Regions from separate parts of the Chromobacterium sp. FG22 genome, predicted to be linked through region 2. Evidence: predicted binding sites of a transcription regulator. Region 2 holds the regulator's gene; the other holds the start of a gene.
The links. Region 2 encodes NrdR, which represses ribonucleotide reductase genes. Its sites were predicted from a motif close to AAANACNATATATNGTNTTT; they were not measured.
Positions count from the first base shown of each region.

Region 1 (15,215 bases), on a different contig from region 2:
GCCCAGCGCCAGGATTTGCACAAAGCCCACGTAGAAGAACAGGCCTTCCATGATGCAGGCGAACACGATCAGGGATTTGAGCAGCTTCTGGTCGTTTTCCAGCGTGCCGGTCTTGAAGGCCGGGTCGCACAGTACGTCGATGAAGGGGATCAGGAATTCATCTTTGTCGCGGATGGATTTGATTTCGTTGTAGGCGTTGAAGACTTCGCCTTCGTCCAGGCCCAGGCTTTCCACGATGTATTGGTAGGCGTGGGTGTGGATGGCTTCGTCAAAGGCCTGGCGCAGCAGGAACTGGCGGCATTCCGGGCTGGTGATCTGGCGGTAGGTGCCCAGCACGATGTTGTTGGCGGCCAGGGAGTCCGCGGTCACGAAGAAGCCGAGGTTGCGCTTGACGATGCGCATTTCGTCTTCGGTCAGTTGGCCGGTTTTCCACTGTTCAATGTCGCGCTGCATGTTCACTTCTTGCGGCATCCAGTGGTTGGCGCATTGGGCCAGGTATTTTTCCCATGCCCATTTGTGTTTGAAGGGCACGAGCTGGTTGACGTCGGTGGTGCCGTTGATCACTTTTTTGTCCACCACGTTGACGCGGCCGGCGGCGTTGGCGCCCGCGGAGGGGGCGGCCGGTTTGGTTTCGATGGTGTCGTCAAAGTTCAGCATTAAGGGCTCCTGTCTGGATTTACTCCGCGTCCGGCGCGGTGATTTGGGGCGGCAGTGGCTGCTTGTCGCCAGCCAGGCTGGGGCTGAGCGGCAGGCTGCTTTTGCGCAGTATTTGTATCTGGCGCGGCGCGGCGACAAGTGCCGGCACCGGGTCCAGGTCCACGTGCAGGCTGCCCAGTTTGCGGTAGCCTGCGTCTTTGCCATTTTCGCCATGGCGGGCGATACAGAATGCGGTGGCGCTCATGAGCGGCGTCCTTTCAGAAGCGCAGCTGTTGGCTGAGGCGGTGGATCAGCTGGCGTTCGCTGCTTTCCTCCTGCTCCACCTGGCTGCCGCGCGGCTGCCGCAGCTTCAGCAGCTGGCGGTATTGCCGGTTGGCTTGTTCTATGTCTTGCTTGAGCAGCTCTATTTGCTGCTGCAGTTCTTCCGGCTGGCAGTACACCACCAGCGCGTCCGCTTCCACCCAGGCTTTGCGCCACACTTTCTGGCGCGGCAGGCGGCGGGCTTCGTTGAACAGGTCCTTCCATTCGCAGGGCGGGGCCTGGTTCAGCGTCAGGTACATATTGAACAGCACAAACTGCTTGTCTGGGTTGTGGGTTCTTTGTTCGCAAAACCCGTTGATCCGGATGTTTTCAAACGTTTGCATCTGACCTCCTGCTGAAGCCTGGCTTGTGGCGGCGGGGCCGTGGGCCTCGTCTTCCTGGAACCCGCTCAACACCCGCCGCGCTTGCTTGCTTGGCCTTGAGCTGTTTCCGTCCGCCCGCATCGCGGGCCGGCCGGCGTTTCCATCCCGAAGCCGCCTGAGGGCAAGCGGCTTGAGGCTGGGCACTACTTACTGCTGCGGCGCGTCCTGGTACTGGACCAGGCCGTAAATCTTCCACTGGCCGTCCACCCGTTTCAGGTGGTAGCCGGTGCAGTATTCCCAGGCCGGCTGGTCCTGGCGCTGCACAATCCAGCGCACGCGGGCGCTGGCGGCGTCTTCGCCAAAATTCAGCACGCTGTCCAGCTGGTGGCTGGCGCTGAGAAAGCCCTGGCTGCGGTACCACGCCAGCAAGGCAGTGGTGGTGTCGCGCAGCGATGCCATGTCTTCCCAGCTGCTCAGGTCTCCCTGGTGGATGGCGGTGAAGGGCACGGTGAAGTGCGCGGTCACTTGGGGCACATCCAGCTGGCTGTAGCCAACGGCGTAGCTGTTGAAAAATTCCTCTATGTTCATCCGGTTTCCCCTGGTTTTGTGTGTGTGCGGCTTCCCTTGCCCTTACGGTCTGGCGCGGGTTGTTGCTGCGTTCCCCATTGGCCAGCCGTCTGGACGGGCAGGCGGCTGGCCAATGGGTGGGGCGGCCGGATTACGGGGCCATGTCACAGCCGGCTGCGGGCAGGGGGCTGTGAGATGGAGCCTGGCGGGGGCCAGGCTGGGGGCTTGTTGGCCAGCTCTAAGGAGCCGGCCGTTCAAGCCAGGATGGCTGCTTCCGCCTTATTGGCAGCTCTCGCAATCCGGGTTGTCGATGCTGCAGAACTTGGCGTCGGTGGCCGGGGTGTTGTCCACCATGGCTTCCGGAGCCGCGGCCGCTTGGCTGTGGCTGTTGGACACCGCGTTCAGCTCGCCGCCGCGGCCGGTGGATTTCTCGGCGCTGGTGGCGGCCAGGGTGCGCAGGTAGTAGGTGGTTTTCAGGCCGCGCAACCAGGCGTGCTTGTACAGCTCGTCCAGTTTCTTGCCGGAAGCGCCCGCCATGTACAGGTTCAGGGACTGAGCCTGGTCGATCCACTTCTGGCGGCGGGAGGCCGCTTCCACCAGCCAGCGCGGGTCCAGTTCAAAGGCGGTGGCGTAGATGGCTTTCAGCTCGGCCGGCACGCGGTCGATCTGGCCCAGGCTGCCGTCAAAGTATTTGAGGTCGGCCACCATCACTTCGTCCCACAGGCCGGCGGCTTTCAGGTCGCGCACCAGGTATTCGTTGGTGACGGTGAATTCGCCGGACAGGTTGGATTTGACGAACAGGTTCTGGTAGGTCGGCTCAATGCTCGCCGATACGCCGATGATGTTGGCGATGGTGGCGGTGGGCGCGATGGCCAGGCAGTTGCTGTTGCGCATGCCGTGGGTTTTCACGCGTTCACGCAGCGCGTTCCAGTCCATGCGTTCGCTGCGGTCCACTTCCAGGAAGCCGCCGCGTTCGGCCGCCAGCAGGTTGATGCTGTCGTGCGGCAGGATGCCGCGGTCCCACAGGCTGCCCTTGTAGGACGGGTAGCGGCCGCGTTCTTCCGCCAGTTCGGTGGAGGCCCAGTAAGCGTAGTAGGCCACCATTTCCATGGATTCGTCGGCAAACTCCACCGCGGCGTCGGAGCCGTAGGCCACGCGCTTCTGGTGCAGGCAGTCTTGGAAGCCCATGATGCCCATGCCCACCGGACGGTGTTTCAGGTTGGAGTTGCGCGCCTTCTTCACCGGGTAGAAGTTGATGTCGATCACGTTGTCCAGCATGCGCAGGGCGATGCGGATGGTGCGCTGCAGTTTTTCGGAGTCCAGGCTGCCGTCGGCCTTCAGGTGGGCGGACAGGTTGACGGAACCCAGGTTGCAGACCGCGATTTCGTCCTCATTGGTGTTGAGGGTGATCTCGGTGCAAAGGTTGGAGCTGTGCACCACGCCCATGTGCTGCTGCGGGCTGCGGATATTGCACGGGTCCTTGAAGGTCATCCAAGGGTGGCCGGTTTCAAACAGCATGGTCAGCATTTTGCGCCACAGGGACAGCGCCGGGATGCGCTTGTACACCTTGAGCTCGCCGCGCTCGCCCATGGCTTCGTATTCTTTGTAGCGCTTCTCGAAGGCCGCGCCGTACAGGTCGTGCAGGTCCGGGGCTTCGGACGGGGACAGCAGGGCCCAGTCCGCGCCTTCCATCACGCGCTTCATGAACAGGTCCGGAATCCAGTTGGCGGTGTTCATGTCGTGGGTGCGGCGGCGGTCGTCGCCGGTGTTCTTGCGCAGCTCCAGGAATTCTTCAATGTCCGCGTGCCAGGTTTCCAGGTAGGCGCAGACGGCGCCTTTGCGCTTGCCGCCCTGGTTCACCGCCACGGCGGTGTCGTTGACCACTTTCAGGAACGGCACCACGCCTTGGGATTTGCCGTTGGTGCCCTTGATGTGGGAGCCCATGGCGCGCACGGAGGTCCAGTCATTGCCCAGGCCGCCGGCAAACTTGGACAGCAGGGCGTTTTCCTTGATGCCTTCGTAGATGCCGTCCAGGTCGTCGGCAATGGTGGTCAGGTAGCAGCTGGACAGCTGGCTGCGACGGGTGCCGGAGTTGAACAGGGTGGGGGTGGACGACATGAAGTCGAAGCTGGAGAGCACGTTGTAGAACTCGATGGCGCGCTCTTCGCGGTTCACTTCGTTCAGCGCCAGGCCCATGGCCACGCGCATGTAGAAGGCCTGCGGCATTTCGATGCGGTTGCCGTCCACGTGCAGGAAGTAGCGGTCAAACAGGGTTTGCAGGCCCAGGTAGCCAAACTTCAGGTCGCGGTTGGCGTCCAGCGCGGCGCCCATTTTTTTCAGGTCGTATTCGCCCAGTTTTTCATCCAGCAGTTCGGCGTCGATGCCGTTCTTGATGAAGGTGGGGAAGTACAGCGCGTACTGCTTGGCCATTTCTTCCTGGCTGACGGCTTCGCCCAGGATTTCCAGGCGGATGTTGTTCAGCAGCAGGCGGGCGGTCACGTAATCGTAAGCCGGGTCCTGCTCAATCATGGAGCGGGCGGCCAGGATGGCGGATTTGTTGACTTCGTCTTCGCTGACGCCGTCGTAGATGTTCTTCAGGGTTTCGCTCAGGATGGCGTCGATATCGATGCCGGCCAGGTTCTGGCTGGCGGATTCGATGGTGGCGCGCAGGCGGGCGATGTCCAGCGGCAGCTTGCGGCCGTCTTTGCGCACCACATTGATCTGCACCTGGGTCAGCGCTTCGCCGCGGGCGGCGCGCTCTTGGGCGCGCTGTTCGCGGTACAGCACGTAGGCGCGGGCTACATCATGCTCGCCAAAGCGCATCAGAGACAGTTCCACTTGGTCCTGGATGTCTTCAATGTGGATGGCGCCGCCTTCCGGCTTGCGGCGCATCAGGGCGCTGGCCACTTGTTCGCTCAGCTGGGCGACTTTTTCGCGCAGGCTGGCGGAGGTGGCGCCTTGATGGCCCATGATGGCCAGGAAGGCTTTGGTCATGGCGATGGAGATCTTGACGGGCTCGAACGGCACCACCGCACCGTTGCGACGGATGGTTTTGTACTGGCTGAAATCGGCCTTGGGCGCGGCTGCGCGGCCGAGTTCTGCGGCGGTCTGCCCTTCAAAGGTGGTCAATTGCATGTAGCCCTCGATAAGGTGGGTGGTTGCGTCCTTCCGTTGCTGCGTTTCCCGAGGGGCAGGCCGGCTGTGGACAAATCTGTTGAAAAGCTGTGCGCGAGCTGTGGGTAAACACAATATGTATTGTTTGTAGCTCGCGGAACACCCAAATTCTAGTGTTGAGTATGGGGCAGTACAAGTCTTGACAGCGGAAGATTTAATGGCTGTTTTGGCGTGGACGAGGGGCGAAAGCCCGTGGTTGTTGGCTTTGCGGGGCTTGAGATTTTTTTTTGGCCGGCCGACACATTTCACTCTGTAGGCAGGAAACCTTGCTGAAACAAGCCGCAGCGGGGAGGGCGGCGCGGGCCACTAGATGTTGTGGATTTGCATCAGGGCGCGGACGGCGTCGCACGGGCGGAAATTGGTGCGTAATTGGTGTGTTGGGTTTTTGGCCTGTCCGACCGCGCGGTCAATAAAAAGCCCCGTGGGCGGCGGGGCTGTGGGGAGGGTGGCTTAGAACCTGTTTACGATCTGCTGCGCGTCGGCGATACGGCGTTGAAACCGGATTCGAAATGCTCATGTACCGTATGTACACTCCACTTTCTCAGCCGTTTTCGCCTTGTCTCGCTCTTGCTCGCGAGATCGTAAACACGCTCTTAGATCGTAAACAGGTTCTTACTCCAGCCAGATCAGGCTGGCCATGCGGCCGGTCTGGCCGTCACGGCGGTAGGAGAAGAAGCGCGCGCGGTCTATCACCGTGCATTCTTCGCCGCCGTAGATCTGCTCCACGCCGGCGGCGTTCAGGCGCTGACGCGCCAGCGCGTAGATGTCGGCCAGGAATTTGCCGTCGCCGATATCGCTGAAGGCGGCAGCGGCGGCGGGGTCGTGTTCCATGAAGGCGGCGCGCACTTCCGCGCCCACTTCAAAGGCGTCCGGGCCGATGGCGGGGCCCAGCCAGGCCATCAGCCGCGCCGGGCGTTCCTGGCAGGCGGCCACGGCGGCTTCTATCACGCCCTCGCACAGCCCGCGCCAGCCGGCGTGGGCGGCGGCCACCACCGTGCCTTCGCTATTGCACAGCAGGAGCGGCAGGCAGTCCGCGGTCATCACCGCGCACACCGCGCCGCTTTGGCGGCTGAAGCTGGCGTCGGCGTCCGGCGGCTGGGCGCCCACCTCGGCCGCGTTCAGCACCGTCACGCCGTGCACCTGGTTCAGCCAGGCCGGCTCCGCCGGCAGTTGCTGGCGCAGCAGCGCGCGGTTGGCGGCCACGGCGGCCGGGTCGTCGCCCACGTGCTGGCCCAGGTTCAGGCTGTGGAAGGGCGCGGCGCTGACGCCGCCGTTGCGGGTGGTGATCAGGGTGCGCACATTGGGCGGCGCCGGCCAGCCGGCCTCCAGCCAGTCCGGCGCTTGTTCGGCGGGCCGTTCAGCGGACATAGATCACCTCCACGTCGCCGTCGTCTTCATCGTCCTCTTCGTCCCAGTCCTCGTCTTCCGGCTCGTCCTGCAACTGCGGCAGCGGCGCGGCGTCGGCGGTGTCGCCGTCTCCGCGCAACACGTCCAGCAGGTGGCGCAGGTCGTTCGGCAGCGGGGCTTTCCAGTTGCGCTCCTCGCCGCTGGCCGGGTGCACCAGGGTCAGGGAGTAAGCGTGCAGCGCCTGGCGGCCCAGCGTCTTCACCACGGCGGCCACGCCTTCGTCCATCTTGTGGCGCAGGTTGCCGTAGACCGGATCGCCGGCCAGCGGGTGGTTGGCCTCGCGCATATGCACGCGGATCTGGTGGGTGCGGCCGGTTTCCAGCTTGCATTCAATGTAGGAGTGGCTGGCGAAGCGTTCCAGCACCCGCACATGGGTGATGGCCTGTTTGCCGCCAAACTTCAGCACGGCCATTTTCAGGCGGTTGTGCGGATCGCGGCCCATCTGGGTTTCTATGGTGCCGTCAAACGGCACGTTGCCGTCGGCGATGGCGCGGTAGATGCGCTTGACGGTGCGCGCCTGCAACTGGCGCACCAGCTCGGTCTGGGCCGGCAGCGTCTTGGCCACCACCATCAGGCCGCTCGTGTCTTTGTCCAGACGGTGCACAATGCCGGCGCGCGGCACCTGGGCCAGCGCCGGGCAATGGTGGAGCAGGCCGTTGAGCAGGGTGCCGCTCCAGTTGCCGGAGGCGGGGTGGACCACCAAACCGGCCGGTTTGTTGATCACCAGGATATGATCGTCTTCAAAGATGATGGGCAGGTCCATGGCTTCCGCCTGGAAGGCCATCTCCTCGTTGCTGCGCATCAGGGTGACGTCCAGCTTTTCGCCGCCCAGCACTTTGGTCTTGGGCGCGGCGGGTTTGCCGTCCAACAGCACATGGCCGTCCTTGATCCATTGCGTCAGCCGGCTGCGCGAGTATTCCGGCATCAATTTCGCCAGCGCGGCGTCCAGCCGTTCGCCGCACAGCGACAGCGGAACATCAAGTTGTTGTGTAGCGGATACCTCGTTTTCCGAGATGTCGCTATAATCGTCCGGGTCAAAGTAAGGATCAGTCATGAAAAGATACGTTGTCGCTGCAATGTTGGTGATGGGGCTTGCCGGTTGTGCAACCACGGAAACCTACGATGAGACTCGCGGCTGGACCGTGGAAAAGCTGTATTCGGAAGCGCATGATGAGTTGAACAGCGGCAATTATACCCGCGCTGTCAAGCTCTACGAAACGCTGGAAGCGCGTTTCCCTTACGGGCGCTACGCCCAGCAGGCGCAGATGGACCTGGCTTACACCCATTACAAGGATAATGAGCCGGAGCAGGCCATCGCCTCCGCCGACCGTTTTATCAAGCTTCATCCCACCCATCCAAACCTGGACTACATCTATTATCTGAAAGGCTTGGTGTTTTACAACGATGATTCCGGGCTGCTGGCCAAATGGGCCGGTCAGGACATGAGCGAGCGCGATCCGCGCGCCGCGCGCGAGGCTTTCGCGGCCTTCCGCGAGCTGGTGACGCGCTTCCCCAACAGCATTTACAAGGAAGACGCCTCCAAGAAGATGGAGCGGCTGCTGGACGCGCTGGGCGGCAACGAGATGCACGTGGCCCGTTATTACATGAAGCGCGGCGCTTACCTGGCGGCGGCCAACCGCGCCCAGGGCGTGGTGAAGAGTTACGCCAACACCAAGTATCCGGAAGAGGCGTTGGGCATCATGGTGGCGGCTTACGACAAGCTGTCCATGCCGCAGCTGCGCGACGACGCCAAGCGCGTGTTGGCGCTGAACTACCCCAATAGCGAATACCTGAAAGAAGGCTGGTCCATCGAGGACATGCCGTGGTGGAAGCTGTGGAAGTAAGCCGACCTTAAATGGTTTGAAAGCCCCCGGAATCCGGGGGCTTTTTGTTTGATGTCGCGCAGGCGCAGCGGGGCAAGGGTTTGAGGGCAATGCCTGCGGGATGATATGGTTTCGCCCTTTAAGCTGATAATCATAATTAGCCATGTCCAAAACCTTCGCCTCCCTATTGGCGCTGGCCGTCTTGTGCGCGCCGCTTGCCGCCGCCGCAAAATCAGACTTCGTCCTATTGAAAGCGCGTTACCCGGAAAAGCTGTCCTACGATGGCTCGGCGCAGCTGCTGAGCGCCGGCGGCGGCGAACTGAACGATTCCGCCATGGGTTTGATCGACGTGCTCAAGCTGCGTTTTCCCTGGCATGAGCTGTGGGCGCTGCGTTCGGCCAATGGCCTGAGCTTGCGTCAGGGGGGAATGGAGGCGGCCCTGCCTTTACCCAAGGGCGGCTATTTCACCGCCAGCTATGTGGCGATGTCGCGAGACGGCCTGACCTTGGCTTTTGGAAGCGGCCGGGACGGCAAGCTGGAGGCGGTGCGCTGGCGGCGCGGCGGGACGTTGGAAACGCTGGTGCCTGCCGGCCAGGCCTGGCTGTCCGGCGTCACCGACATCAGCGCCGACGGCCGCACGGTGATTGGCTGGCTGCTGAGCGACGAAGGAGCCATGCCGCGCGGCTTCCAATGGGTGGAGGGCAAGGGCTTCAGCTTGTTGCCGGAGCCCATGAGCCTGCCGCTGGCGCTGAGCGCGGATGGGGCCGTAACGGCCGGCATCGCCCTGCGCGGCGATCTGGACACGCTGCGGCGGATGCGGCGCATGCAAGATTTCATGAATGAAAGCCCGCTGATGAGCGATGGCGTGGCGACTCAGCTGCATGTTTCCGGCGTCCATCTGGGGCGCGGCGATGTGGCCGGCTACTTCAAGCATGCCGACACCGGCATGTGGCACGGCTTTGTCTGGAACTCGGACGAGGGCAAGCCAAGCCGGCGCGAGTCCTTGCCGTGGCCGGTCGAGGCGGAAGGCAAGATGGATGACGCGCAGCGCGACGCTCAGGTGTTGGCCTGGGCCGGCATGAGCGGCGCAGACGGGAAGATCTTCACGGAAAGCGACGCCGTGCGTTGGCGCGCGGGCGAGAGCGTCAGCGTGATCCGCGCCAAGTCGGTGTTGGAGGGCTTGTCCGCGGACGGGCGCACGGTTTTTGTGTCCTTTGACCGGGAAAACGACCATAGGCGCGCCTTCGTGCAAATCTCGCCGGAGGGCGAGGCGGATCTGGAGGCGGCGGTGCGCGCGGAAACCCGCAAGGAGAGCCTGGGGATGTTCTTGCGTTCGGTTTCCGAGGATGGCCGCCGCGTATGGCTGAGCGCGTCCGCTACGGACGGAGAGCACCCGCTGCGCTTGGAAAACGGCAAGCTGGCGCCGTTCTCGCCGGTGATCGGCGATCTGACGCTGACCGCTTATAGTCAGGACGGCCGCGTGGTGGCGGGCATCTCCACCCAGCCGGAGCAGGGCGGCTACGCCACTTTGCGCTGGCATTTTGGCGCGCCCAAGACGCAGCGCCTGTTCTGCCCGGGCGAGGAGCGGAGCAGCAGCCACATCGTCATGTCCGGGGACGGCAAGGTGGTGGCCGCGGGGCAGGATACGCATACCTGCCTGTTCGGGCCTTTGGATTAAATGACAAGGCCCCGCGGAAGCGGGGCCTTGGAGAACGGGTTCCGGCGCTTGCCGGTGGGCTTAAATCGCCTGTTCGTTGGTTTCGCCGGTGCGGATGCGCACCACTTGCTCCACCGGGGTGACGAAGATCTTGCCGTCGCCTATCTTGCCGGTGCGGGCGGTGGCGACGATGGTTTCGATGGCGCGCTCCACCAGGTCGTCCGGCAGGATCACTTCCACTTTCACCTTGGGTAAAAAGTCCACCACGTATTCGGCGCCGCGATAGAGCTCGGTATGGCCCTTCTGGCGGCCAAAGCCCTTGACTTCGGTGACGGTCAGGCCGTTGATGCCCAGCTCGGACAGGGCCTCGCGCACCTCGTCCAGTTTGAACGGCTTGATCACGGCTTCAACCTTTTTCATGCTGGAAGCTCCTTGCTGATGAGAAGAAATGCTGTCTAAATGCGGATTATTTTATTAAGCGACGGACATCCGGGCAATTAGCCGCTTAAAACAAACAGTGAATTGCTGTATTATGACGCGCTTTCCTGATACTTGTCGCGGGTGTCTAATGTCTTACCTTACCAAGCTCCGTGGCGGCGTTGCGCTGTCGCCGTTCCGTCTTGAAAAACTGCTTGCCGCAGCCGCCGAAGCCGGGCTGCCGGACCTCAGCATCAGTGCCGAATTCTGGCATTTCGCCGAAAGCGAAACCGAACTGACGCTGGAAGAGCAGGCCACCTTGGGCAAGTTGCTGAGTTACGGCGAAGCGCCGCTGGCTGGCCAGCCGGATGGCGAACTGTTTCTGGTGACGCCGCGATTGGGCACTTTGTCGCCCTGGGCCTCCAAGGCCACCGATATCGCCCAGCACTGCGGGCTGGGAGGGATTTACCGCATCGAACGCGGCACCGCCTTCTGGGTTAAGTCCGCGCAACAATCTTTAAATGAAGAGGCTCGTCATATTTTGACGGGCCTCTTGCACGATAGGATGACGGAAACGGTGTTGGCCTCGCTGGACGACGCCGCCCGCCTGTTTGTCCATCAAGATCCGCAGCCGATGAGCAGCGTGGACATCCTCGCCGGCGGCCGCGCGGCGCTGGAGGCGGCCAACGCCGATCTGGGCCTGGCCCTGTCCGAGGACGAAGTGGAATATCTGGTGGAAAACTTCACCAAGATGCGCCGCAATCCCACCGACGTGGAATTGATGATGTTCGCGCAGGCCAACTCCGAGCACTGCCGCCACAAGATTTTCAACGCCAAATTCATCATCGACGGCGAGGAGCAGGAAAAGTCGCTGTTCCGCATGATCCGGGACACCCACGACGCCAATCCGCAAGGCACGCTGGTGGCGTACAAGGACAACGCCTCGGTGATTGAAGGCGCTTTCATCGAGCGCTTCTATCCGCAGCCGGAAGGCCACGGCTACGCTTACCACAGCGAGCCCACCGATATTCTGATGAAGGTGGAAACCCATAACCACCCGACGGCGATTTCGCCGTTCGCCGGCGCGTCCACCGGCAACGGCGGCGAAATCCGCGACGAGGGCGCCACCGGCCGCGGCTCGCGTCCCAAGGCCGGCATGACCGGTTTCACCGTATCCAATCTGAACATCCCCGGCTTTGTGCAGCCGTGGGAACGTTACAGCGACGTAGCGGCGCAATACGGCAAGCCGGAGCGCATCGCCTCCGCCTTGCAGATCATGCTGGAAGGTCCTATCGGCGGCGCGGCGTTCAATAATGAGTTCGGCCGTCCCAATCTGACCGGCTATTTCCGCACCTTCGAAGAAGCGGTGGAGGGCGAGATGCGCGGCTATCACAAGCCGATCATGATCGCCGGCGGCCTGGGCAATATCCAGCAGCAGCAAATCCACAAGAACGAGATTCCGGAAGGCGCGCTGCTGATTCAGCTGGGCGGCCCCAGCCTGTTGATCGGCCTGGGCGGCGGCGCGGCTTCGTCCATGGACACCGGCGCCAATAGCGCGGACCTGGACTTCGACTCGGTACAGCGCGGCAACCCGGAAATCGAACGCCGTTGCCAGGAGGTGATCGACCGTTGCTGGCAGATGGGCGACGCCAACCCCATCGTGTCGATTCACGACGTGGGCGCCGGCGGCCTGTCCAACGCCTTCCCGGAGCTGGTGAACGACGCCGGCCGCGGCGCCGTCTTCCATTTGCGTAAAGTGCACCTGGAAGAAAAGGGCATGACGCCGATGCAGATCTGGTCCAACGAGTCGCAGGAGCGCTATGTGATGGCGGTGCTGCCGCAGGATCTGGAACGCTTCACCGCGCTGTGCGAACGCGAGCGCTGCCCGTTCGCGGTGCTGGGCGTGGCCACCGACGACGGCCATCTGCAAGTGCGCGACGATCACTTCGACAACAAGCCGGTGGACATGCCGCTGGAGGTGTTGCTGGGCAAGCCGCCGCGGATGACCCGCGACGTAGCCACTCGCGAACGCGATCTGGCCATCTTCGACGCCTCGCGTTTTGAATTGAAGGAAACCGCGCTGCGCGTGCTGCGCAACCCGACGGTGGCGGACAAATCCTTCCTGATCACCATCGGCGACCGCACCGTGGGCGGCATGACCGCGCGCGATCAGATGGTGGGCCGCTGGCAGGTGCCGGTGGCGGACGTGGCCGTCACCACCATGGGTTTCAACACCTACCGCGGCGAAGCGATGGCGATGGGCGAACGCACGCCCACCGCGTTGTTCGACGCGCCGGCCTCCGGCCGCATGGCGATAGGCGAGGCGCTGACCAATATCGCCGCCTCTTTTGTCGGCCACCTGGGCAACGTCAAGCTGTCCGCCAACTGGATGGCCGCCGCCGGCCACCCGGGCGAGGAAGCGCGCCTGTACCGTACGGTGGACGCGGTGTCCAAGCTGAGCCAGGACCTGGGCATCAGCATCCCGGTGGGCAAGGATTCCTTGTCGATGAAGACGGTGTGGGAAGAGGCCGGCGAGAAGAAAGCCGTGACCGCGCCGCTGTCGCTGATCATTTCCGCTTTCTCCCCGGTGGAAGACGTGCGCAAAACCGCCACGCCGGAGCTGAAAGAGGACAAGGATACCGATCTGATCCTGATCGATCTGGGCTACGGCCGCTGCCGTCTGGGCGGTTCCATCTACGGCCAGGTATGGAAGGCGATGGAAGGCAAGGCGCCGGACGTGGAAAGCCCGCACCAGTTGGCGGCCTTCTTCAACACCGTGCAGACGCTGTTGCGCGACGATATGTTGCTGGCCTATCACGACCGCTCCGACGGCGGCCTGTTCGTGACCTTGTCGGAAATGATGTTCGCCGGCCATATCGGCGTCACCATCGATCTGCAGGAACTGGTGATCGAGCGCAAGAACACCCAGCGCATCATCGACGACTTCGTGCAGCCCACTCAGGAAGCCGCCACCCATGGCCGCCTGATGCGGGTGCTGTTCAATGAAGAGTTGGGCGCGGTGTTGCAGGTGAAGAAATCCGACACGCCGGAAGTGATTTCGCGCTTCATGAAGGCCGGCATCGGCCGCGAGCTGTTCGTGATTGGCCGCGTGAACAACAAGGACCGCCTGGTGATCAAGCACCGCGGCGTGGAGTTGTTCAACGAGAGCCGTTCCGATCTGCACCGCGAATGGTCCGAGACCAGCGCCCGCATGCAGCGCCTGCGCGACAATCCGGCCTGCGCCGACAGCGAACACCTGCTGCGTTCCAGCCCGAAAGCGCCGGGCCTGAGCGCCAAGCTGAGCTTCGACGTGCACGCCGATCCGGCGGCGCCCTTCGTCGCCGGCGGCGCGCGCCCGCGCCTGGCGGTGCTGCGCGAGCAGGGCGTCAACGGCCAGTTGGAGATGGCGGCCGCTTTCGACCGCGCCGGTTTCGACACCGTGGACGTGCATATGAGCGACGTCATCAGCGGCCGCGTGTCGCTGGCGGACTTCAAGGGCCTGGCCGCCTGCGGCGGCTTCAGCTACGGCGACGTGCTGGGCGCCGGCGAAGGCTGGGCCAAGAGCATTCTGTTCAATCCGCGCGCCCGCGATCAGTTCGAGGCCTTCTTCGGCCGCGGCGACACTTTCGCGCTGGGCGTGTGCAACGGCTGCCAGATGATGTCCAATCTGTCGTCCATCATCCCGGGCGCCGAACACTGGCCCAAGTTCCACCGCAACGCTTCCGAGCAGTTCGAGGCGCGCTTCGCCATGGTGGAGGTGACGGCCTCGCCGTCCATCTTCCTGGGCGATATGGTGGGCAGCCAGCTGCCGGTGGTGGTCAGCCACGGCGAGGGTCGCGCGGTGTTCGCGCCGGGCGCGCAGGAGCAGGCGCTGACGGCGTTGCGCTATGTCGATTTCGACGGCCGCGCCACCCAGACCTATCCGCTGAACCCCAACGGCTCGCCGGCGGGCATCACCGGGGTGACCACGGCCGACGGCCGCTTCACCATCATGATGCCGCACCCGGAACGGGTGTTCCGCACGGTGCAGAACAGCTGGCACCCGGCGGATTGGGGCGAGAACGGCGCTTGGTACCGGATGTTCGCCGCCGCCCGCCGCTGGGTGGGTTGAGCGGGGCCATGGCGGGCCGGTGTTCCGGCCCATGGTGAGCACGATCGAAACGGAAGCTTTGGCTTCCGTTTTTTTATGGTTCAGCGCGCTTTAAGCCCGTAGCCGGCGTCGCGGGCGGCCGCGCGCACCTCCTCCAGCAATAGCCGGGCTTTGCGCGGAATGCGGCGGTTGGCGAAGACGGCGTGCATCTGCGGATTGTCGCCGTGGCTGGAGACGATGCGGTAATCCGGGCACAGCCGCAGCAGCTGGCCGGCGCGGACCAGCGGCTCGGCCAGCCAATCGCCCAGGCGGGCGATGCCCAGGCCGGCCAGCACGGCGTGGAGCACGGCGCTGCCGGAGCTGACGCGGTGCCAGGGCGTCAGATTGAGGCTGAGCTGGTGGCCGGCGGACACGAAGTTCCAGGCTTTCAGCACGCGCGGCGCGGAGTGGATCAGCACCCGGTGCTCCGGCAGTTGTTCCGGCGTTTGCGGCGCGCCGTGGCGCTCGACATAGGCCGGGCTGGCGTAGAGGTGGCGCTGGTAATCCCACAGCGGGTAGCCGATCAGCTCGCTGGAGGCGGGGAAGGCGCCGCGGATGCTGAAGTCCAGCTTCTCGCGTATCGGGTCCAGTATGGTGTCGCTGTACAGCACGTCGAAGCGCAGCTCCGGGTTGGCGTCGGCCATGCGGGTCAGCACCGGCGGCAAGAGCGCGTGGCTCATCGCCTCCGGCGCGGAAAAGCGCAGCAGGCCGCGCGGCGCCTCGCTCAAGGCCGCCAGCTCGTCCTCGGCTTCTTCCTGCAG
Region 1 is NZ_JBMDJX010000005.1:214,940-230,154, reverse strand. It holds gene ACODSD_RS07580 (ribonucleotide-diphosphate reductase subunit beta) at 1-657, opposite strand, end outside; gene ACODSD_RS07575 (hypothetical protein) at 677-901, opposite strand; gene ACODSD_RS07570 (hypothetical protein) at 915-1,301, opposite strand; gene ACODSD_RS07565 (DUF6841 family protein) at 1,488-1,868, opposite strand; gene ACODSD_RS07560 (ribonucleoside-diphosphate reductase subunit alpha) at 2,127-4,982, opposite strand; gene pgeF (peptidoglycan editing factor PgeF) at 5,634-6,389, opposite strand; gene rluD (23S rRNA pseudouridine(1911/1915/1917) synthase RluD) at 6,379-7,482, opposite strand; gene ACODSD_RS07545 (outer membrane protein assembly factor BamD) at 7,481-8,272, shown strand; gene ACODSD_RS07540 (hypothetical protein) at 8,415-9,929, shown strand; gene ACODSD_RS07535 (P-II family nitrogen regulator) at 9,990-10,328, opposite strand; gene purL (phosphoribosylformylglycinamidine synthase) at 10,477-14,436, shown strand; gene ACODSD_RS07525 (LysR family transcriptional regulator) at 14,517-15,215, opposite strand, start outside.
Region 1: the regulator NrdR is predicted to act here: its motif matches at 5,089-5,108, upstream of ACODSD_RS07560 (ribonucleoside-diphosphate reductase subunit alpha).

Region 2 (15,215 bases):
TTCCGTATCATCCAGATACATCCCGAATGTGCGGCCTGGCGCGTCGCCGGCCGCGCAAGCCGGGCTGATGGCCTGTAAAGCGCCGAAGGCTTGGCCGATCTCCATATAACTGCCGATATGGCGGCGCATCAGCACCTTCAGCCCCTTATCCTGCTTGAGCAATGTCACTTCATGCATAACGGTCTCCCAGTCTTGCCTAGAAATGAACGCTCTGCGCTGGCGATAGCGGCCCGGACTCTCGCCGTAAGCCCTGGCGAAGGCCCGGACGAAGGCCGCGGTGCCGCCGTAGCCGGCGCGCGTCGCCACCCTAGACAAAGGCAGCGAGCCGCCGTCCAACTGCCCGGCCGCGCGATGCAGCAACAGCCGCTGCCGGGTCTCTCCCACCGTTTCGGCCATCAGGCCGCGATACACGCGGTGAAAGTGAAAGGGCGACAAGCAGGCCTCCTCCGCCAATCTTTCCAGCGGCACCGGCCCATCCAGATGGCGCCACAGATAGTCCAGCACCCGCAGCATCCGCCACAAATACGGCGAATCCGGGCCGCCGTTGCGATAGAGCGTTCTCATGAAGTGAGCTTATCCCGCATCGATTGATTCGTTTTGCTGAGTTGGCTGTTGCAGCAGCAACCATTGCATGCGCTGGCACAGCTCCACCACGTAGTCCCACACCACGCGGTAGCGCAGCGTGCGGCGGATGTCGCTGCGGCCGCTGATCCAGTAAGAGCGGATGATGCGCAGTTCCGGCAACAACTGGCGCAGCCGCGCGTCGTCGTAGGTCAGATAATACGGCAATACCGCGATGCCGCCGTCGGCCAGCGCCGCCTGCTGCTGGCCCACCACGCTGGTGCAGCGCAGAGGGATCAAGGGGTTGCGGCACAGGCCGCGATGGAACATCAGTTCGCGCGAGAACAGCAGATCGTCGACATAGCCGACGATGGGATGCCCGGCCAGGTCCTCGCGCTCGCGGATGGGCGCATGCGCGTCCAGATAGGCCGGCGTCGCGTACAGGCCCAGGCAGTAATCGGTCAGCTTGCGCGTCACCACCATATTGGCCTGCGGCCGCTCCAGCGCGATGGCGATGTCCACCTCGCGGTTGGTGATGCTGACAAAGCGCGGCACCGACACCAGATCGATCTCCAGCGCCGGGTAACGCTCCGTCAGCCGCGGCAGGTGCCGCGCCAGAAACAGCGAGCCCAAGCCCTCCGGCGCGCCCAGCCGCACCAGACCGGCCACCTCCACATGGCCCACCCGCGCCTCGTCCTGCATCCGCGACGCGGTGTTTTCCAATTGCTCGGCCAGGGGCAGTAACTGCCGGCCGGCCGCGGTCAGTTGATAACCGTCCGGCTGCTGCACGAACAGCGGCTGGCCCAGCTGCCGCTCCAACTGTTCGATATGCCGGGCCACCGTCGCATGCGTGGTGCGCAGCTGCCGGGCCGCCGCCAGCAGCTTGCCGCTGCGCTGCAAGGCCAGAAAATAACGGATGTCGTTCCAGTCGAACATCAAGCCCTCCCCGTGTTTATGGTGCGCTTGCACACAAATATGACAGGCTTCAATTGCGCGGCTGTTAGAAAACTAACAGCTGTTGTTCCACTCTGGCTATTCCCAGGCCGGCCCGGCTTGATCTTATATGGTGGCGATACAGACGTCATAGGAAAGCGCGGCATGCAGGCATTGGCGGACACATTCGACTACATCATCGTCGGCGCGGGCAGCGCCGGCTGCCTGCTGGCCAACCGCCTGTCGGCCAATCCGCGACACCGCGTGCTGTTGCTGGAAGCCGGCGGCGAGGACAACTATCCGTGGATACACATCCCGGTCGGCTATCTCTACTGCATCGGCAATCCGCGCACCGACTGGTGCCTGCGCACCGCGCCCGAGGCCGGCCTGGGCGGACGCAGCCTCAACTACCCGCGCGGCAAGGTGCTGGGCGGCTGCTCCTCGATCAACGGCATGATCTATATGCGCGGCCAGGCCGCGGACTACAACGGCTGGGCGGCCCAGGGCTGCCCCGGCTGGAGCTGGGACGAGGTGCTGCCGGACTTCCTGCGCATGGAAGACCACTTCGACAGCGCCCGCGCCCAGCACGGCCACGGCGGCGAATGGCGGGTGGAACGGCAGCGGCTGTCCTGGGCGATCCTGGACGCCTTCCGCGACGCCGCGGAGCAGAGCGGCATCGCCCCGGTGGACGATTTCAACGGCGGCGACAACGCCGGCTGCGGCTATTTCGAAGTCAATCAGCGCGGCGGCCTGCGCTGGAACACCGCCAAGGCTTTTTTGCGCCCGGTGCGCCAGCGCCCCAACCTCACCGTGCTGACCCATGCCGAGGCGGAAACCCTGCTGCTGGAGGACGGCCGCGCTGCCGGTATTGCATTCCTGCAACAGCGGCAACGCTGGCAGGCGCGCTGCCGCGGCGAAATCATCCTGGCCGCTGGCGCCGTCGGCTCCCCGCTTTTGTTGCAGCGCAGCGGCATCGGCCCGGTCGCGCTGCTGCAAGAGCACGGCGTCGCCGTGCGCCATGCGCTGCCGGGCGTCGGCGCCAATCTGCAAGACCATCTGCAACTGCGCATGGTATTCAAGGTCAGCGGCGCGCGCACGCTGAACCAGCTGGCCAATAGCTGGAGCGGCAAGCTGGCCATGGGCTGGGAATACCTGTGGCGGCGCAGCGGCCCGCTGGCGATGGCGCCCAGCCAGCTAGGCGCGTTTGCCGCATCCGGGCCGGAACAGACGCGCGCCAACCTGGAATACCATGTGCAGCCGCTGTCGCTGGAACGCTTCGGCGAGCCGCTGCACCCCTTCCCCGCCTTCACCGCCTCGGTGTGCGACCTGCGTCCGCTCAGCCGCGGCCGGGTCGCCATTGGCGGCGCCGGCCTGGACGCCGCGCCGCTGATTCAGCCCAACTACCTCAGCCACCCACGGGACCGCGCCGTCGCGGTGGCCGCGCTGCGGCTGACCCGGCGCATCGTCGCCGCGCCGGCGCTGGCGCGCTACCGTCCGGAAGAATACCTGCCCGGCCTCGCCGCCCAGAGCGATGCGGAGCTGGCCGCCGCCGCCGGCCGCATCGGCACCACCATCTTTCATCCGGTCGGCACCTGCAAAATGGGACAGGATACCGAGGCGGTGGTCGATGCCAGACTGCGCGTTCACGGACTATCCGGACTAAGAGTGGCGGACGCCTCCATCATGCCCGCCATCACCTCGGGCAATACCAACTCGCCCACGCTGATGATCGCGGAAAAAGCCGCCCGCATGATTTTGCAAGACCGCGCCGCGCCGGACTGAGCGCCGCGCGACATCGGAATCCACCCAAACAGAGGAAGCCCACTTCCCGCCCCACAACTTGTCGCAAAGCCACACCAAGAGGAGACAGCACCATGAGCAGCACCCTGACGCCCGCCGCCACGGCGGGACACACGATCAGCGGCTCCGAGCGCAAAGTGATCTTCGCCTCGTCGCTGGGCACCGTTTTCGAGTGGTACGATTTTTTCCTGTACGGCGCGTTGGCGGCGGTGATCAGCAAGCAGTTCTTCGCCGGCGTCAATGAAACCACCGCCTTCATCTTCGCCTTGATGACCTTCGCCGCCGGCTTCCTGGTACGCCCCTTCGGCGCGCTGCTGTTCGGCCGGCTGGGCGATATGATAGGCCGCAAATACACCTTCCTCGCCACCATCCTGATCATGGGCGTGTCCACCTTCCTGGTGGGCCTGCTGCCCGGCTACGCCAGCATAGGCATCGCCGCGCCCATCCTGCTGGTGGTGCTGCGCATGCTGCAGGGCCTGGCGATAGGCGGCGAATACGGCGGCGCGGCCATCTACGTGGCCGAACACGCGCCGGATCACAAGCGCGGCGCCTACACCAGCTGGATCCAGGTCACCGCCACCGCCGGCCTGCTGCTGTCGCTGCTGGTGATCCTGGCCTGCCGCAAACTCACCGGCCCGGCTTTCGACGACTGGGGCTGGCGCCTGCCCTTCCTGCTGTCGCTGGCGCTGCTGGCCATCTCCACCTGGATCCGGCTGTCCATGCACGAATCGCCGGCCTTTCTGAAAATGAAAGCCGAAGGCAAGCATTCCAAAGCGCCGCTGACCGAATCCTTCACCAACTGGAAGAACCTGCGCATCGTGCTCACCGCGCTGTTCGGCATCAACGGCGGCCAGGCGGTCACCTTCTATTGCGCGCAGTTCTACTCGCTGTTCTTCCTCACCCAGATCCTCAAGGTCGATTCGCAGATCGCCACCCAGCTGCTGGTGATGTCGCTGCTGATCGCCGCGCCGCTATTCCTGTACTTCGGCTATCTGTCCGACCGCATCGGCCGCAAGCCGGTGATGCTGACCGGCCTGCTGCTGGCGGCCTTGCTGACCTTTCCCGCCTTCAAATGGCTGACCGCCTATGCCAGCCCGGACATCGCCAACGCCGCGCGCCAGGCGCCGGTGGTGGTGGTGGTGGACCCGGCCAGCTGCCGCTTCCAGTTCGATCCGGTGGGCAAGGCCAAGCTCAGCAGCAGCTGCGACCAGGCCAAGGCCCTGCTGGCCAAGAACGGCGTGCCCTACCAGCGCCAGGCGGCGCCCGCCGGCGGCGAAACCCAGATCAAGGTGGGCGAACAAACGCTGACCGGCTTCGACAAGGCAGCGCTGCTGGCCGCGCTGAAGCAGGCCGGCTATCCGGACAAGGCCGACCCGGACAAGATCAACTACCCGATGGTGGTGGCGGTGCTGGTGCTGCTCAGCCTGATCGCCGCCATGGTCTACGGCCCGCTGGCCGCCACCATGGTGGAATTGTTCCCCACTCGCATCCGCTACACCTCGATGTCGCTGCCCTACCACATCGGCAACGGCTGGATAGGCGGCCTGTTCCCCACCGTGGCCTTCTCGCTGGTGGTCTACACCGGCGACATCCTCTACGGTCTGTGGTATCCGGTCATCGTCTACAGCGTCAGCTTCATCGTCTGCCTGTTGGGCTTGAAGGAGACTCATAAGGCCGACATCCATCAATAAGACTCGCTAACAAAACCCCTGACCCTGCGTTGCGCCTCCTTGTCGTACTATTTGTACTGCCTGTGTCGGCGCGCCTTGGCTCAGGTACGCTGCGCGGTTTTGTTAGCGACTCTAAGCGCCCTTCCCATCCGCACGGCGAACCTCCCGGTTCGCCGTGTTTCTGGGTAGACTGGGGCTTTCATCCCACCGCTCGCGCCGCCATGCCGATTCAACGCCTCAGCCAGTCCGAAACCCTGACCCTCAACCGCCACCGCCATCATCTGCGTCGCTGGGGCCCGCGCGACGCGCCGCTCTTGGTGCTGCTGCACGGCTGGATGGACAGTTCGGCCACCTTCCAATTCCTGGTGGATGCGCTGCCGGACGGCTGGCAAGTGGCGGCGCCGGACTGGCGCGGCTTTGGCGACAGCGACTGGAACGACGGCAGCTACTACTTCCCCGACTACCTGGCCGATCTCGACGCGCTGCTGGACGCGCTGTCGCCGCAACAGCCGGTCAAGCTGCTGGGCCACAGCATGGGCGCTATGATTGCCGGCATCTACGCCGGCATCCGCCCCGAACGCATAGAAAAGCTGGTGCTGGCCGAAGGCTTCGGCCTGGCCGCCACCAAGCCGGCGGAAGCGCCGGGCCGCTATGCGCGCTGGCTGCGCGAAACCCGCGCCGCGCCGGAGTTCGGCGATTTACAGTCGCTGGACGCCGTGGCCGCCAAACTATTGGAACGCAACCCCAGGCTGACGCCGGAGCGCGCCCAATGGCTGGCGCGCGAACTGACCCGCCAGCGCGACAACGGCCTCTACTACCGCGCCGATCCGCGCCACAAAATGGTCAACCCGGTGCTGTACCGACTGGAAGAAGCGATGGCTTGCTGGCAGCGCATCAGCGCGCCGGTGCTGTGGGCGCTGGGCGGCGACACCGACGACCACCCGCTGGCCAAGAGCGTGGCCGCCAGCATGACGCAGCGGCGCGCCTGTTTCGCCCAACTCCAGGAAACCGTGATTGCCGACGCCGGCCACATGCTGCAATGGGAGCAGCCGGAAGCGCTGGCCGTGGCGGTCCACGCGTTTTTCAGCCAATCCTAATGAAAAAAGCGCGGCCAAGCCGCGCTTTTCATCTGCCTTCCACAAACTCAAACGCCTAGATAACGCCGCTCCAGGTGCGCCTTGAAATGCGCCGGGTTCAGCGTTTCGCCGGTGGCGCGCCGCACCAGTTCGTCCGTGCTCCAGCGGCTGCCCTGGCTCCAGATATGGGTGTTCAGCCAATTGAAGATGGGCTCCAGGTTGCCGGCCGCCACCTGCGCGTCCAGCTCCGGCTCGGCGCGGCGCAGGCTGGCGAAATACTGCGCCGCGTACATCGCGCCCAGCGTGTAGCTGGGGAAATAGCCGAAGCCGCCGTCGGTCCAGTGGATGTCCTGCATGCAGCCGTTGGTGTAATTACCGCGGGTGTCCACGCCCAGATAGGCCATCATCTTCTCGTCCCACAGCGCCGGGATGTCCTCGGCCTCGATCTCGCCGTCCATCAGCGCGCGCTCGATTTCGAAACGCAGGATCACATGCGCCGGATAGCACAACTCGTCGGCGTCCACGCGGATGTAACCCGGCTGCACCCGGCTATACAGGCCTTGCAGATTTTCCAGTGTAAACGCCGGCTGCTCGCCGAAATGGCTGCGGATCAGCGGCGCGATCAACTGCAGGAAGGCCGGGCTGCGGCCCAGCTGCATCTCGAAGGACAGACTCTGGCTCTCATGAATACCCATGGAACGCGCGCGGCCCAGCGGCTGCTCCAGCCAGTCCTTGGGCAGGTTCTGCTCGTAACGGGCGTGGCCGGTTTCGTGAACAATGCCCATCAGGCTCTGGACGAAGTCATCGTCGCGGTAGCGGGTGGTGATGCGCACGTCTTCCGGCACCCCGCCGCAGAAGGGGTGGCTGCTGACATCCAGCCGGCCGCCGTCGAAGTCGAAGCGCAGCAGCTTCATCGCCTCCACGCCCAAGGCGCGCTGCTGCGCCACCGCGAACGGCCCCACCGGCTCGATCACCGTTTCCGACGCCTGCTTGGCGCGCGCGCGTTCGATCAGGCCCGGCAGCCAGGACTTCACCTCGGTGAAAATGCGCTCGATCTCCGCGCTCTTCATCCCCGGCTCGTACTTGTCCATCAGCGCGTCGTAACGGCTGCCGCCGCTGGCCTCGGCCAGCAAGCGGCCCTCCTCGCGCGACAGTTTGACCACCTCGCGCAGGTTTTCCAGAAAGCCCTTCCAGTCATTGGCCGGGCGCTGGCTGCGCCAGGCGTGCTCGCAGCGCGCGCCGGCCAGGGTCTTGGCTTCCACCAGCTCCGCCGGCAGCAGATTGGCCTGCGCCCATTCGCGGCGCATCTCGCGCAGATTGGCGCGTTGCAGCTCGTCCAGGTTTTCCTGCTCCGCCGCGTCCAGCTGCTCCTTCAGCTGCGGCGCGGTGATGATGCCGTGGGTCAGCACCCCCAGCTCCGCCAGCGCGGCGGCGCGGGCGTCGTTGCCCTTGCTCGGCATCATCGCCGCCTGGTCCCAGCCGGCGATGGCGCCGAGGTGGCTAAAGCGGTGCAGGCGGGCGAAAGTGTGGGTTAAAGCCTGGTAGGCGGATGTGTGCGTCATCTTGTCTCCTCTCTATAAAGAACCGATTTACGATCTGCTGCGCGTCGGCGATACGGCGTTGAGAACCGCTGCAGAATGCTCATCTAGCGCTACTCCTTCCGCTTTCTCAGCCGCAACGCCTGGTCTCGCCCCAGCTCGCGAGATCGTAAACACGCTCCACTTGTCAAAGCATGATGCCATCAGACTATTTGATCTGACAACTTCCGCCCCAAAATCCGCCAAAGCCGCGTATTGACAAGGATTTTGATTTTGTACATTATCAATACTCCATGACTAGCATGAGGTAAAATCATGCCATCCATCGCCGCCCAACTCTTTCTCGCCTACCAGGACCGCGACTGGGAACGCGCGCGCCGCCTGCTGCGCGACGACGCCGTGATGCTGTGGCACTGCAGCGGCGAGTGCTTCCGCGGCGCGGACGCCATCGTCCACGTCAACCGCGTTTATCCGGAGGGCTGGAGCATACGCCTGCTGCAGGACAATCTGCTGACCGACGGCCGCTGGCACGTGGTGGCGCAGGTGGACCACGGCGAGGCGCGCTTCTTCGCCAATTCCCTGTTCACGCTGGAACACGGGCTGATCAGCCAGATCGAGGAATACTGGGCCAGCGCCGAAGCGCCGCCGGCCTGGCGCGCGGGCTTGCCGGGCCGGGCCAGGCTGGAAGCCGCGCAGCCGGCTTGAGGCTGCGGGAACGGAAGCGTCGGGGGATGAAATAGCGGGCCCGTCGGTCCGCCTCAAGCCGCCGGCTGGCCGGCATTGCGCGCCTGGGCTTGCGGGAATTGGTGCCAGTAATAGAAGTACTCGCGCACCAGCAACAGAAAGGTGTTTTTCAGCTCCGCCTCGCGCAAATGCAATAACACCGCGTCCACCATCATGCGGAAGCTGTCGCCCTGGATGGGCTGGCCGTCCAATAGATAGAGCAGGGATTTGAGCAGGCGCTCGCGCAGATGGATGTCCGGCTCGGACATGCCGTCCTCGAACAGCTTGCCCAAGTACAAGCCCAGCGACGGCGGGAAGCGGGAGAAGCCGTCGCGCTCCATCCGCGTCAGCAGCCCTTCCCAATCCGTCTCCAGCCACACCCGCACATTGCGCACCGAAAAACCGCTGCGCGCGGTGATCTCCACCACTTTCTTGGTATCGCCCAGCCAGAAGTAATAGAACTCGCGGGTACAGGTCAGCGCCAGCACCTGCTCGTCCGGCGAGCAGGCCTGCAGCAGGCGTTCGCAAGGACCGCGGAAGCCTTCCGCGTTGCGCTCGACGCCGTCCAGCCAGGGCAGCAGCAGTTCCAGAATGCGACGCCTCTCGTCGATCACCTGAGCCGGCGCGCCCTGACGCGCCAACAATCGCATATAAGCTTCCAGCGCCGCCTTCAAATCGCTCATGCCCTTTCCCCAGCCCTCCCGGATGCCGCGACTGCCCCGAATGCGAAAGCGAGCCGTTCTTGGCGGCCCGTCCTGAGCGTGCGTTCGCGCCCGCCGTCACGCGTCATGCGCACAGCGGGCGAACTGCTCTTATTTTCGGACAGAAATGTTGCAGACTCCAGACGGGATTCGCGGCGACGCGGTCATTTTCCCAAGCGCGGAGGCCATCCTCGCCTTGTCTCGCCCTAGTTCGCGGGACCTTGAGCAGCCGCCAAGACCGGCGTCAGGCTCAGGCGCAAATCCGCGCCCACCATGCGCGCGTCGCGTATGCTCAACCGCTGCTTGTCGGCCAGGTCTTCCAGCGGCGGCCAGGCGAACAGACCGCGCGCGGCGTCGCCGGCCAGCGACGGCGCCAGGTAGAGCACGATCTCGTCCACCAGCCCGGCGCGCAACAGCGCGCCGTTGAGGCCGGCGCCCGCTTCCACCATCAGCATATTGACGCCGCGTTGCGCCAAGGCCGCCAGCAAAGCCGGCAGATCGGCATGGCCGTCGGCCAGCCGCGGCAGGGTCAGCAGCTCCGCGCCGGCGCGGTAGGGCTCCAAACGCGCAGCCTCGTGATCGCAGGTGGCCAGCAAGGTGGCGCCGTCCTGATAGATGCGCTGTTCCGGCCGCGTGCGCAGATCGCTGTCCAGCACCACCCGCAGCGGCTGGCGCTCGCAGGGGACTTCCCGCACCGTCAGTTGCGGATCGTCGGCCAGCACGGTGCCGCTGCCGGTGAGCACCGCGCAGTGTTCCGCGCGCAGACGATGCACATCGCGCCGCGCCTCCGGGCCGGTGATCCATTGGCTGCGGCCGTTGAGCAAGGCGGTCTTGCCGTCCAGCGTGGCGGCGGCCTTGAGCGTGACCCAGGGGCGGCCGCGCTCGACGCGCGACAGAAAACCGCGATGCACTTGCCGCGCCTCGGCTTCCATCAGCCCGGCGTCGGCGGCGATGCCGGCGGCGCGCAGCATGGCCAGGCCGCGGCCGGCCACTTCATGGTAGGGGTCCACCATCGCCGCGGCCACCCGGGCCACGCCCTCGTCGATCAGACGCCGCGCGCACGGCGGGGTGCGGCCGTGGTGGCTGCACGGCTCCAGTGTGACGTAGGCGGTGGCGCCGCGAGGGGACAGGCCTCGCGCCAGACAGTCCTTGATCGCCTGGATTTCCGCGTGATCGCCGCCCACTTCCAGGGTGGCGCCCTCGCCGATCACCGCACCGTCGCGCACCAGCACGCAGCCCACGCCCGGATTGGGCGCGGCGCGGCGGGTGGCCGCGGCGGCCAGCCGCAACGCGCGCTGCATGTGACGATGGTCATCGGCGGAATAATTCATGATTCATTGCTTCCATTCTTGAGCCAGCAGGCTGTACTGCCTAGCGTCGCAATAGCGGCCCTGCAACAACAAGTACTCGCGCAGCACGCCTTCGTAGCGGAAGCCCAGCCGCTCCGCCACCGCGCAACTGCGATGATTGTCCGCCGCCGCGTCTATCGCCACCCGGTGCAGGCCCAAGGGGCCGAAGGCTTCGGCCAGCAACAGGCGCAGCGCCGCCTGCATCACGCCCTGCCCCACCTGGCGGCGGTCCAGCCAATAGCCGACGAAGGCGTGGCGGTTCAAATCGTCGATGGCGTGCAGATCGCAAACGCCGGCCAGCGCGCCGTCGCGCAATACCAGCCAAGTATAGGCCTTGCCGATCTGGCGGCCGACGGCAGCGGATTCCAGAAAAGCGCGGGAGTCCGCCTCGGAGCGGGTCAGCGGCTCCCACGGCATCCACGGCCGCAGCGCGTCGCGGTTGGCGTTGATCAGCGCGAACAGCGCCGGCGCGTCGGACAGCTCCGGCGCGCGCAGCGAAACATTGGAAGGCAGGGGTTCTACCATGGAGGGCACCCGCGATGACGGAAGAATAGAGCAGTCTACTCCAGCCGCCCGCCGGTCGGTCAATGCGAAGACTTCTGGATTTCCTTGATGGCGTCGGAAAACTCGGACACATCCTGAAAGCTGCGGTACACCGAGGCGAAACGCACATAAGCCACTTTGTCCAGGCGCGCCAGTTCGTTCATCACCATTTCGCCGATCTCGCGGCTGGAGACTTCGCGCTCGCCCAATTGCAGCAGCTTGTGACAGATGCGGTCTATCGCTTCGTCCACCAAGGCGGTGGGCACCGGGCGCTTGTGCAGCGCGCGCAGGAAGCTGGTGCGCACTTTCTCGATGTCGAATTCCGAACGGTGGCCGGCGGTTTTCACCACCTGCGGCATGCGCACGTCGGCGGTTTCAAAGGTCGTGAAACGCTTCTCGCACACCGGGCAGCGCCGCCGCCGCCGGATGCTGCTGCCGTCCTCACTGACGCGGGAGTCGATTACCTGAGTATCGGCATTGCCGCAGAACGCGCATTTCATGACTTAATCCTAAGGGTTCCAATGTAGGGATGTTATCAGCAATGCGCAGTCAAGTTAATGCCGCTATCGCCCGCCCATGAAAAAGACGCCCCTGGGGGCGTCTTTCAGCGGCCGAGACCAGCTTGGCTTATTTGGAGTACACCGGGAAACGATGGCACAGCGCGGTGGCTTGCTCGGCCACGCGGGCGATCAGCGCGTCGTCGTTCGGGTTGTCCAGCACGTCCGCCACCAGATTGGCCACCTGGATGGCTTCGGCTTCCTTGAAGCCGCGGGTGGTGATGGCCGGGGAGCCGATGCGGATGCCGGAGGTCACGAACGGGGTTTCCGGGTCGTTCGGAATCGCGTTCTTGTTCACGGTGATGTGGGCGCGGCCCAGCAGCGCGTCGGCCGCCTTGCCGGTCAGGCCCTTGGCGCGCAGGTCCACCAGGAACACATGGCTCTCGGTGCGGCCGGATACGATGCGCACGCCGCGCTCGCCCAGGGTCTTGGCCATGATGGAGGCGTTCTTCAGCACTTGTTCCTGATACACCTTGAACTCGGGCAGCAGCGCTTCCTTGAAGGCCACGGCCTTGGCGGCGATCACGTGCTCCAGCGGGCCGCCTTGCAGGGTCGGGAACACATTGCTGTTGATGCTCTTCTCGAACTCGGCCTTGGCCAGGATGATGCCGCCGCGCGGACCGCGCAGGGTCTTGTGGGTGGTCGAGGTCACGAAGTCGGCGAACGGCACCGGGTTCGGGTAAACGCCGGCGGCGATCAGACCGGCGTAATGCGCCATGTCCACCATGAAGTAAGCGCCGCATTTCTTGGCGATCTGACCCATGCGCTCGAAATCGAAACGCAGCGCGTAAGCGGAAGCGCCGCCGATGATCAGCTTGGGCTTGGTTTCCATCGCTACGCGTTCCATGTCGTCGTAGTCGATTTCTTCCTTGTCGTTCAGACCGTAGGCGACGATGTTGAACATCTTGCCGGACAGGTTGGCCGGGGAGCCGTGGGTCAGGTGACCGCCGTGGCCCAGGTTCATGCCCATCACGGTGTCGCCCGGCTTCAGGATGGAGAAGTACACCGCCTGGTTGGCCTGGCTGCCGGAGTGCGGCTGCACGTTGGCGTATTCCGCGCCGAACAGCTGCTTGACGCGGTCGATGGCGAGCTGTTCCACCACGTCCACGTGTTCGCAACCGCCGTAGAAGCGCTTGCCCGGGTAGCCTTCGGCGTACTTATTGGTCAGTTGGGAGCCCTGGGCTTCCATCACCGCGGGGCTGGTGTAGTTTTCCGAGGCGATCAACTCGATGTGATCTTCCTGGCGTTGACACTCGGCCGCAATGGCGGCGGCGAGTTCGGGGTCGAATTTGGCAATCGTCTGGTCAGCAGCGAACATCTTTGACTCATCCATCAAAGGGTTAACGATGCGGGCATTCTACACGAAATGCCGGAGCGAAATCCTTAACGTGAAGCAATTGCGAGAGGCAACGACAAGCCCCTGCGCGCCACTTCCATCGCCCCCACACCCCACCGGTAAAGGGACAAAGCCACAGCGATTTGCAGCCCAGCATTGGATAAAGCAACAATGCCAAGCGCCCATGGATCGCTTTGCAAGGGCTACGACCTTGCTTGCATCTCACTCTTGTGGCAAGCGCCCTCTTCCAATGGTTCGTCTCAGTGGAGAAAGATGAATGTTTTGGCTGGAGCAAAACCAAGCCATGCCCACGGAGTGGTTCGCAGGTGCGCCCACGCCGGATCAGCGCTCCGCGTGGGTGGGGAATATCTACCGTGTCCCCTTAGCCCATCATGCCGATGGCTTCTTCGAAGTCGTGCCATTTGTTTTTAGCGCCTACCGCTACCTAATGTATTTTGCCAGCCTGGCGGGAGAAGTGCCTGGAGACGATGAGCAGGAGGTACGTGACTTTATCCGGACTTGGGCGCATGACTTTGAACCCGATATGCGCACAAGCCGGTTGGTAAAGTTCATGCGAGCCGACGCTATCAGCCGCGACCATATCTACGAGCCGGCCTCATGGCGCCTGGACAACCCCCGCCAAATTTTCAGTTTTGGGCAACATTTACTTGAAATTGTTGTCTACCATAGTCGGCTTGTATCTGAAACAAGGCAGTACTTTTACAAGCCGGCTCCGGGGCTTGGCAGGTTCTATGATAGAGTTTGTCACTGTAATCACCTGCTCATACAAGAACTGGGTTTTAGCGCCATCCACAACGCGGGGCTTGAGGATACGGGGTATATCGGCTATGAAAAACAGCGTTAAATCACCCAATGCCAAGAAGCGGGTCTATGTGTCCCAGAGCACCGCCCACAGCTTGGCTAAGCTAAGCCATGATCTCGGTGAGGCTTGTTCCAAAGGAACTGTAGTCAAGGTGGAATCCAACCCACCATCATCGAAGAAACCGCCAACGCGCAAACTGCGCGTGGTTTGAAAAAAGCGCCGGACACCCGGCGCTTTGTCTTTCATTCCCTCACTCTCGGCTATCCACCAGAATCAGCTCGGCGTCTTCGCTGGCGACGATGCGCAACAGCGCTTCATCCTTAATCGCCGCACCGTCGCGGGCTTGCAGCGCCACGCCGTTGACTTCCGCCCGGCCGCGGGCCAACACCAGGTAGCCGCGGCGCTCCGCGCCCAGCGGATAGTCCGCGCTTTCGCCGGCTTTGAGGGTGGCGCCCAACACGCGGGCATCGGCGCGGATGGGCAAGGCCTGATCGTCGCCGTCCATGCCGCTGGCCAGCGCGACGAAGGCGCCGGAGCGGTCCGCCTTGGGAAAGGGCTTGCTGCCCCAGGACGGGTCCCCGCCGCGCCGCTCCGGCATGATCCAGATCTGGAAGATGCGGGTGTCGACGGCTTCCAGATTGTATTCGGAATGCACGATGCCGCGGCCGGCACTCATCACTTGCACGTCGCCGGCCTCGGTGCGACCCTGGTTGCCCAGATTGTCGCGGTGGCTGATCGCGCCTTCGCGGACATAGGTGACGATTTCCATGTCCGCGTGCGGATGCGGCGGGAAGCCGGTGCCCGGCGCGATGACGTCGTCGTTCCACACTCGCAGCGCGCCCCAGTGCATGCGCGCCGGGTCGTGGTATTCGGCAAAGGAGAAATGGTGCTTGGCGTCCAGCCAGCCATGATGGGCGCCGCCCAAGGCGGCGAAGGGACGATGCTCGATCATATGGTCCTCCGATATTGTGGCGAGGCGCCGCCTGCGCGGCGACGCGTCCGATGCAGCCACTATACGCAGCGGGCCAGGGGCTGATAAGCCGAGGGATCGAATAACATTCTTTCCATTTTTGATGCAATCAATGCGATATAGCGCTTTTTAAACGCTAAAATTGGAATCCATCCACTCAGCCCCTGCTCTAGCCATGAAACGACTGCCCGATCTGGAAGCCTGGGCGATTTTCGCCAAGGTGGCGGAATGCGGCTCCTTCGCGCGCGCCGCCGCGGAGCTGACGCTGTCCCAGGCCACGGTGTCCAAGGCGATTTCCCGCCTGGAAGCCCGGATGAAAACCATGCTGTTGCACCGCAGCTCGCGGCGGCTGTCCTTGACCGAGGCCGGCCACGCCGCGCTGGAGCGGGCCAGCCGCATCCTGGCGGAAGGCGAGGCGGTGGAGGCCGACATCGCCGAGCAATCCTCCAGCTTGCGCGGGCCGGTGCGGGTGACTGCGCCGATGTCCTTCGGGCTGTCTCATTTGGCGCCGCTGCTGCCGGAATTCATGGCGCGGCATCCGGAAGTGGAGCTGGATTTCCATTTCAGCGACGAGCAAGTGGACCTGGTGGCCAAGCGCCTGGACCTGGCGCTGCGCATCGCCTCGCTGGCCGATT
Region 2 is NZ_JBMDJX010000020.1:74,640-89,854, reverse strand. It holds gene ACODSD_RS18170 (AraC family transcriptional regulator) at 1-564, opposite strand, end outside; gene ACODSD_RS18165 (LysR family transcriptional regulator) at 574-1,497, opposite strand; gene ACODSD_RS18160 (GMC family oxidoreductase) at 1,660-3,276, shown strand; gene ACODSD_RS18155 (MFS transporter) at 3,369-4,985, shown strand; gene ACODSD_RS18150 (alpha/beta fold hydrolase) at 5,186-6,061, shown strand; gene ACODSD_RS18145 (carboxypeptidase M32) at 6,109-7,602, opposite strand; gene ACODSD_RS18140 (nuclear transport factor 2 family protein) at 7,894-8,283, shown strand; gene ACODSD_RS18135 (hypothetical protein) at 8,337-8,984, opposite strand; gene ribD (bifunctional diaminohydroxyphosphoribosylaminopyrimidine deaminase/5-amino-6-(5-phosphoribosylamino)uracil reductase RibD) at 9,209-10,333, opposite strand; gene ACODSD_RS18125 (GNAT family N-acetyltransferase) at 10,337-10,876, opposite strand; gene nrdR (transcriptional regulator NrdR) at 10,936-11,394, opposite strand; gene glyA (serine hydroxymethyltransferase) at 11,522-12,769, opposite strand; gene ACODSD_RS18110 (hypothetical protein) at 13,065-13,652, shown strand; gene ACODSD_RS18105 (pirin family protein) at 13,861-14,562, opposite strand; gene ACODSD_RS18100 (LysR family transcriptional regulator) at 14,756-15,215, shown strand, end outside.